DNA from 2 places in the Kribbella sp. NPDC026596 genome. Region 1 is predicted to be linked to the other one. Evidence: predicted binding sites of a transcription regulator. Region 1 holds the regulator's gene; the other holds the start of a gene.
What was found. The regulator HrcA, encoded in region 1, represses chaperone genes, less so after heat shock. The targets are predictions, from matches to a motif close to TTGGCACTCGNNNNNNNCGAGTGCCAA.
Positions count from the first base shown of each region.

Region 2: a site for HrcA is predicted at 1,970-1,996, ahead of groES (co-chaperone GroES). Genes of this name have one in related genera too.

Region 1 covers NZ_JBEZYF010000020.1:110,239-113,649, forward strand. The annotation lists gene AB0E63_RS19060 (ThuA domain-containing protein) at 1-431, shown strand, start outside; gene AB0E63_RS19065 (Gfo/Idh/MocA family oxidoreductase) at 416-1,519, shown strand; gene hrcA (heat-inducible transcriptional repressor HrcA) at 1,626-2,648, shown strand; gene dnaJ (molecular chaperone DnaJ) at 2,674-3,411, shown strand, end outside.
Region 2 covers NZ_JBEZYF010000069.1:615-4,025, reverse strand. The annotation lists gene groL (chaperonin GroEL) at 1-1,379, opposite strand, end outside; gene groES (co-chaperone GroES) at 1,542-1,838, opposite strand; gene AB0E63_RS37495 (peptidoglycan-binding domain-containing protein) at 2,134-2,742, shown strand; gene AB0E63_RS37490 (class I SAM-dependent methyltransferase) at 2,752-3,411, shown strand, end outside.

The sequences.
Region 1 (3,411 bases):
TGGACGCGGCGATCCGCAACGGCACCGGCCTGGCCGGCTGGCACGGCGGCATCGCGGACTCGTTCCGCAACAGCGCGGACTACAACTTCATCGTCGGCGGGCAGTTCATCTCGCACCCGCACGGGTTCACCGACTATCGCGTCGACGTGGTCGCCGAGCACCCGATCGTCGAGGGCATCACGCACTTCGACGTCCACACCGAGCAGTACTACGTCCACTACGACCCGACGGACACGGTGCTCGCGACCACCACGTTCGCCGCGCACCCGGACTATCCGTGGATCGAGGGCGCGGTGATGCCGGCCGTCTGGACCCGCACCTGGGGTAAGGGCAAGGTCTTCGTGTGCACCGTCGGCCACAAGCTGGACGACCTCGCGGTGCCCGAGGTACGCACGATCATCGAGCGGGGGCTGCTGTGGGCGAGCAAGTGACCGGTATCGGCATCGTCGGCACCGGAGTCATCTCCGGCACCTACCTCGACCACCTGGCGAAGCTCCCGGGCGTGAACGTCGTTGCGGTCGCCGACCTGGACGTCACCCGCGCCCAGGCGATCGCCGACAAGAACCCGAGCATCCGCGCGCTGTCCCCGGACGAGTTGTACGCCGCCGACGACGTGGACATCGTGGTCAACCTGACCATCCCTGCCGCCCACGCGCCGGTGCACCAGGCCGCGCTGGAAGCGGGCAAGCATGTGTACGGCGAGAAGCCGCTGGCCGTCGACCGCGCCGAGGCCGAGCCGCTGCTCAAGTACGCCGCCGCCAACAACCTCCGGGTCGGCTGTGCGCCGGACACTGTCCTCGGCACCGGCACCCAGACCGCGCGTGCGGTGATCGACCGCGGCGACATCGGCGTACCGCATGCTGCGACTGCGTCGTTCTTCACGCCCGGACACGAGCTATGGCACCCGGCTCCGGAGTTCTACTACCAGCCTGGTGGCGGTCCGGTCCTCGACATGGGTCCGTACTACGTGACCAGCCTGGTGACCCTGCTGGGGCCGGTGCGCCGGGTCACGGCGCGAGCGGGGCAGTCCAAGCAGGAGCGCAAGGTCCACACCGGTCCGCGGGCTGGTGAGACCTTCCCAGTGCAGGTGCCGACGCACGTAACCGGCGTACTGGAGCACGAGTCGGGTGCATTGACCACTGTGTTCATGTCGTTCGACACCTGGGCGGCGAGGCTGCCGCGGATCGAGGTGCACGGGACCGAGGGCAGTGTGTCGGTGCCGGACCCGAACGGGTTCGACGGCACGGTGGAGATCGCCACGGCCACGAACCGTGACTGGACCGAGGTCCCTGTCGCCGGTGGGTACGCCGGAGCCGGTCGGGGCGTCGGGGTCGCGGACATGGCTCGCGCACTGCGCAACGGCGAGCCGCACCGGGCCGACGGCGCGCTGGCTTACCACGTGCTCGACGTACTCGAGTCGCTGCTGGAAGCGGCCGTTCAGGACCAGCCGGTGGACGTGGCGAGCACGGTCGACCGCCCCAGCGCCGTACCGTTGGGAGCGTCTCCCGAATCCGCCTGAGACCCGCCCCACGCCGTCGCGCGTCGGTGCGAGCTACTACGGCTCGGTAGACTGGCACTCTGAACTCCGGAGTGCCAAGGGTCGACGGTGAGAGAGGGTGGTGCGCGTGCTGGACGAACGAAAGCTCGATGTTCTCCGCGCCATCGTCGAGGATTATGTGGCGACCCACGAGCCGGTCGGCTCCAAGACGCTGGTCGACCGGCACAACCTCGGGGTGTCGCCGGCGACCGTGCGCAACGACATGGCCGCGCTGGAGGAGGAGGGGTATATCACCCAGCCGCACACCAGCGCCGGCCGGATCCCGACCGACGCCGGTTACCGGCTGTTCGTGGACAAGCTGAGCACGGTCAAGACCCTGACGCCGGCCGAGAAGAAGGCGATCACCTCCTTCCTGGCCGGCGCGGTCGACCTGGACGACGTCGTACGCCGTACTGTCCGGCTGCTCGCCCAGATCACCCGCCAGGTCGCGATCGTGCAGTATCCGTCGCTGAACCGGTCGAGCGTCCGGCACATCGAGGTCGTCACGATGACCCCTCGCCGGCTGCTGCTGGTCCTGATCACCAGCACCGGCCGGGTCGAGCAACGGATCGTCGAGCAGGGACAGGACGTCGACGAGCAGCTGATCGCCGACCTGCGCTCCCGGCTGAACACCGTGCTGGCCGGCCAGCGGCTGACCGACGCGACCACGTCGCTGGTACAGGTCACCGAGATGTTCGCGCCGGCCGACCGCCCACTGGTGGCGGCGATCGTGACGACGCTGCTGGAGGCGTTCACCGACGACCTCGTCGAGCAGCGGATCGCGGTCGGCGGCGCGGCCAACCTGACCCGGTACGGCGACGACTTCGAGCGGAACGTGAAGCCGGTGCTGGAGGCGCTGGAGGAGCACGTCATTCTGCTCAAGCTGCTCGGCGAGGCGACCAACCCACAGACTCTGACCGTCCGTATCGGCCACGAGAACCCGTTCGAGGAGCTGGCCACCACCTCGGTGGTCGCGACCGCGTACGGGTCGAAGTCGGAGGCGCTGGCCACCCTCGGCATCGTCGGCCCGACCCACATGGACTATCCGAGCACGATGGGCGCTGTCCGCGCCGTCGCGCGCTACGTCAGTCAGATCCTGGCCGACTCATGACAACACCAACCCCCTGGTCTGGAGTATGAGCACCGATTACTACGCCGTCCTGGGCGTCAGCCGTGACGCGACACCGGACGAGATCAAGAAGGCGTACCGCAAGCTGGCACGCCAGTACCACCCGGACGTGAACGACTCCGAGGACGCGCACCACAAGTTCCAGGAGATCGGCCGCGCCTTCCAGGTACTGAGCGATCCGCAGAAGCGGCAGATGCACGATCTCGGCGGTGACCCGTTCGCGACCGCGGGAGCCGGCGCCGGCGGTGCCGGGTTCGGCCAGGCCTTCACGTTCACCGACATCATGGACGCCTTCTTCGGCCAGACCGGCGGGGCCACCCGCGGGCCGCGGCCGCGGACCCGGCGCGGCCAGGACGCGCTGATCCCGCTGCGGATCGACCTGGCCGAGGCCGCCTTCGGGACGACCCGGGAGCTCAAGGTCGACACCGCCGTACTGTGCCCGACCTGTTCGGGATCCGGCGCGGCGGCCGGGTCCAAGCCGGTCACCTGCGACATCTGCCACGGCCGGGGCGAGGTCACCCACACGCAGCGGTCGTTCCTCGGCGAGGTCCGGACCATGCGCCCGTGCCCGAACTGCCGCGGCTACGGCACGACCATCCCGAACCCGTGCGTCGAGTGCGCCGGCGACGGCCGGGTCCGCTCCCGCCGTACCGTCACCGTCAAGATCCCCGGCGGCGTCGACACCGGCACCCGGGTGCAGCTGTCCGGCCAGGGCGAGGTCGGCCCCGGCGGTGGCCCGGCCGGC
Region 2 (3,411 bases), on a different contig from region 1:
CCCTCGTAACCGCCGTTCTCGGCGATCCAGCGCAGCGGCTCGACGATCGCCTTGCGGACGATCCGGACACCGATGGCCTCGTCACCTTCGAGGTCCAGGCCGCCGTCCAGCACGGTGGCCGCGTGGACGAGAGCGGAGCCGCCACCGGCGACGATGCCCTCCTCGATCGCGGCCCGGGTCGCGGACACGGCGTCCTCGATCCGGTGCTTCTTCTCCTTCAGCTCGACCTCGGTGGCCGCGCCGACCTTGATCACACAGACGCCGCCGGCGAGCTTCGCCAGCCGCTCCTGCAGCTTCTCGCGGTCCCAGTCGGAGTCGGTGCGCTCGATCTCGGCCTTGATCTGGTTGACCCGGCCGTCGATGTCGTCGGCCTTGCCGGCGCCCTCGACCACCGTGGTGTTGTCCTTGGTGACCACGATCCGGCGAGCCGAACCGAGCACCTCCAGGCCGACCTGGTCCAGCTTGAGGCCGACCTCGGGGGCGACGACCTGCGCGCCGGTCAGCGCGGCCAGGTCCTCGAGCATCGCCTTGCGGCGGTCACCGAAGCCCGGCGCCTTGACGGCGACGGAGGTGAAGTTGCCGCGGATCTTGTTCACCACGAGGGTGGACAGGGCCTCGGCCTCGACGTCCTCGGCGATCAGCAGCAGCGACTTGCCGGACTGCACGACCTTCTCCAGCAGCGGCAGCAGGTCCGCGATCGCGGAGATCTTGCCCTGGTGGATCAGGATGTACGGGTCCTCCAGCACCGCTTCGCCGGCCTCGGCGTCGGTGATGAAGTACGGCGAGATGTAGCCCTTGTCGAACTGCATGCCCTCGGTGAACTCGAGCTCGGTTCCGAAGGTGTTCGACTCCTCGACGGTGATGACACCGTCCTTGCCGACCTTGTCGAACGCGTCCGCGATCAGGGTGCCGATCTCGGCGTCGCGGGCGGAGATGGTGGCGACGTGGGCCATGTCGCCCTTGTCGTCCACCGGCCGCGCGGTCTCGACCAGCCGGGCCGACACGGCCTCGACGGCCGCCTCGATACCGCGCTTCAGGCCCATCGGGTTGACCCCGGCCGCGACGGCCCGCAGGCCCTCGTGCACCAGCGCCTGCGCGAGCACCGTCGCGGTGGTCGTGCCGTCACCGGCGATGTCGTTGGTCTTGGTGGCGACCTCCTTGGCGAGCTGCGCACCAAGGTTCTCGAACGGGTCGTCCAGCTCGATCTCACGGGCGACGGTGACACCGTCGTTGGTGATGGTCGGGGCGCCCCACTTCTTGTCCAGGACGACGTAGCGGCCCTTCGGCCCCAGCGTCACCTTCACCGTGTTCGCGAGCTTGTCGACGCCGCGCTCCAGCGCGCGCCGAGCGTTCTCGTCGAACTCGAGGATCTTCGGCATGAAAAATCCAGTCCCTCTCTGAAATTCGCTCTTTCGTGACAGCAGGTACCGAGCGCTGTGTCCAACTCCCCCGCCCCACCACCCCGGTCGGGCGCCAGACCGACTCCGCCCCGGCGCCGGTACGGCACCAGGGCGGTGTCAGTCAGGAACAGCGAGCGGTCGTCACTTGCTGACGACTGCGAGGATGTCGCGGGCGCCCAGGATCAGGTAGTCCTGGCCGTCGTACTTGACCTCGGTGCCGCCGTACTTGGAGTAGATGACCTTGTCGCCGACGGCGACGTCCAGCGGGACGCGGTTGCCGTTGTCGTCGATCCGGCCCGGACCGACGGCGAGGATCTCGCCCTCCTGCGGCTTCTCCTTGGCGGTGTCCGGGATCACCAGGCCGGACTTCGTGGTCTGCTCGGCTTCGAGCGGCGCGACGAGGACGCGGTCCTCGAGCGGCTTGATCGTGACCGACACTTGCTGACCTCCACGGTCGATTTGCTTGTCTGCACTTCAGGGTGGTCGCGCTCCCCTGCCGTCGCGGGGGTCAGAGGCCGGACCGCTGGCACCCTCGGGTGGAGAGTGCCAACACCGAATCTAGGCCGCGATTAGCACTCGGTCAACTCGAGTGCCAGACACTTCTCAGGGTGAGACATCACGCCGCCGGGTCAGCTGTGACGAATCGGGCACGGAATGTGGTCAAACGCTGGGCCGAACCGGTGCCGGCGTGCGACCGTTCTGTGACAACGGTGTGCCGCCCCGAGGAGAGGCCATGGCTCTCAGCTTCCCGTCTCTGCCCAAGCTGTCCGGGCGCACCGTCGCGGTTCTGGCCGCGGTCGGAGCAGTCGCCATCGGTGCCGTAGCCGCCGGCGCTTCGAAGGATCAACCCGCGAGTCCCGGCGCCCAAGCCCCCGCTGCCGGCCCGGCCCCGCAGGCCGACGCGGACCAGGGCGGGGACGCCGCGCGCACGTCCGCGGATGCTGAGACCAAAGCCGCGGCCGCCCTCCCGCAGTGCCGCTCAGCTCGGCTCGTACCGGTGAACCGCAGCTGGGGCATCCCAATACCCTCGATCTACGGCAGCACCAGCACGACCTGCAACCTCATGTACGGCGACGACCCGGACCGCGGCTCCACCCGGTACGGCGACCCCGACACCGCCATCCGGGTCCTCCAGCGCAACCTGAACTTCTGCTACGGCTCTAAGCTCGCCGTCGACGACATCTACGGCAGCAACACCCGTGCGATGGTCAAGGCGGTCCAGAGCAAGCACAAGCTCGTGGCCGACGGCATCTACGGCCCCAAGACCCGCTCCGCCATGAACTGGCGCCTCTACTCGTCCGCCACCAACAGCTGGAGCAAGGGCTGCTCGAGTCCCCTCTAGAGTTGCCGGGTGACAGTCACCGCCTTGCTGGAGGGCCCTGGGGCTGAGGTGCTTGCCGTTGCCTGCGCCGACTACCACCCCGGCCGCGAACTGCAGCTCGTGGAGAAGCTCCGGCGACGGTACGACGCCACCCTCGTGACTGCTGCTGTCACCCAGGCCGCACTGCGCCACCGAGCCGTCGCCAAGTTCGGTACGGACTCCACGCGGATGTACTTCACCCCGGATGGCCTGGAACAGGCCACCAGAACCACTGTCGGCTCACACCGAGCCGCACGCATCGCATCCGCCGTGCCGGGAGGCAGCGTGGTCGACCTGGGTTGCGGCATCGGAGGCGACCTGATCAGCGCCGCCCGCGCCGGCCTGCGGGTCACTGGTGTCGAGCGCGACCCGGAGACCGCAGCCACGGCCCGCGCCAACCTTGCCGCGCTCGAGCTGCCCGGTGAGGTCTTGGTGGGTGACGCCGAGTCCACCGACCTCACGCCGTACGACGTGGTGTTCGCCGACCCGGCGCGACGGGCCGATGGGCGGCGGGTGTTCGACCACAACGCCTATTCGCCGCCATGGTCCTTTGTGACGGAGCTCCTGCGGCGGACTGTGTGTGTGAAGGTCGCACCGGGTATCCCGCACGACGCCGTACCCGACGGAGTCGAGGCGGAGTGGATCAGCGAC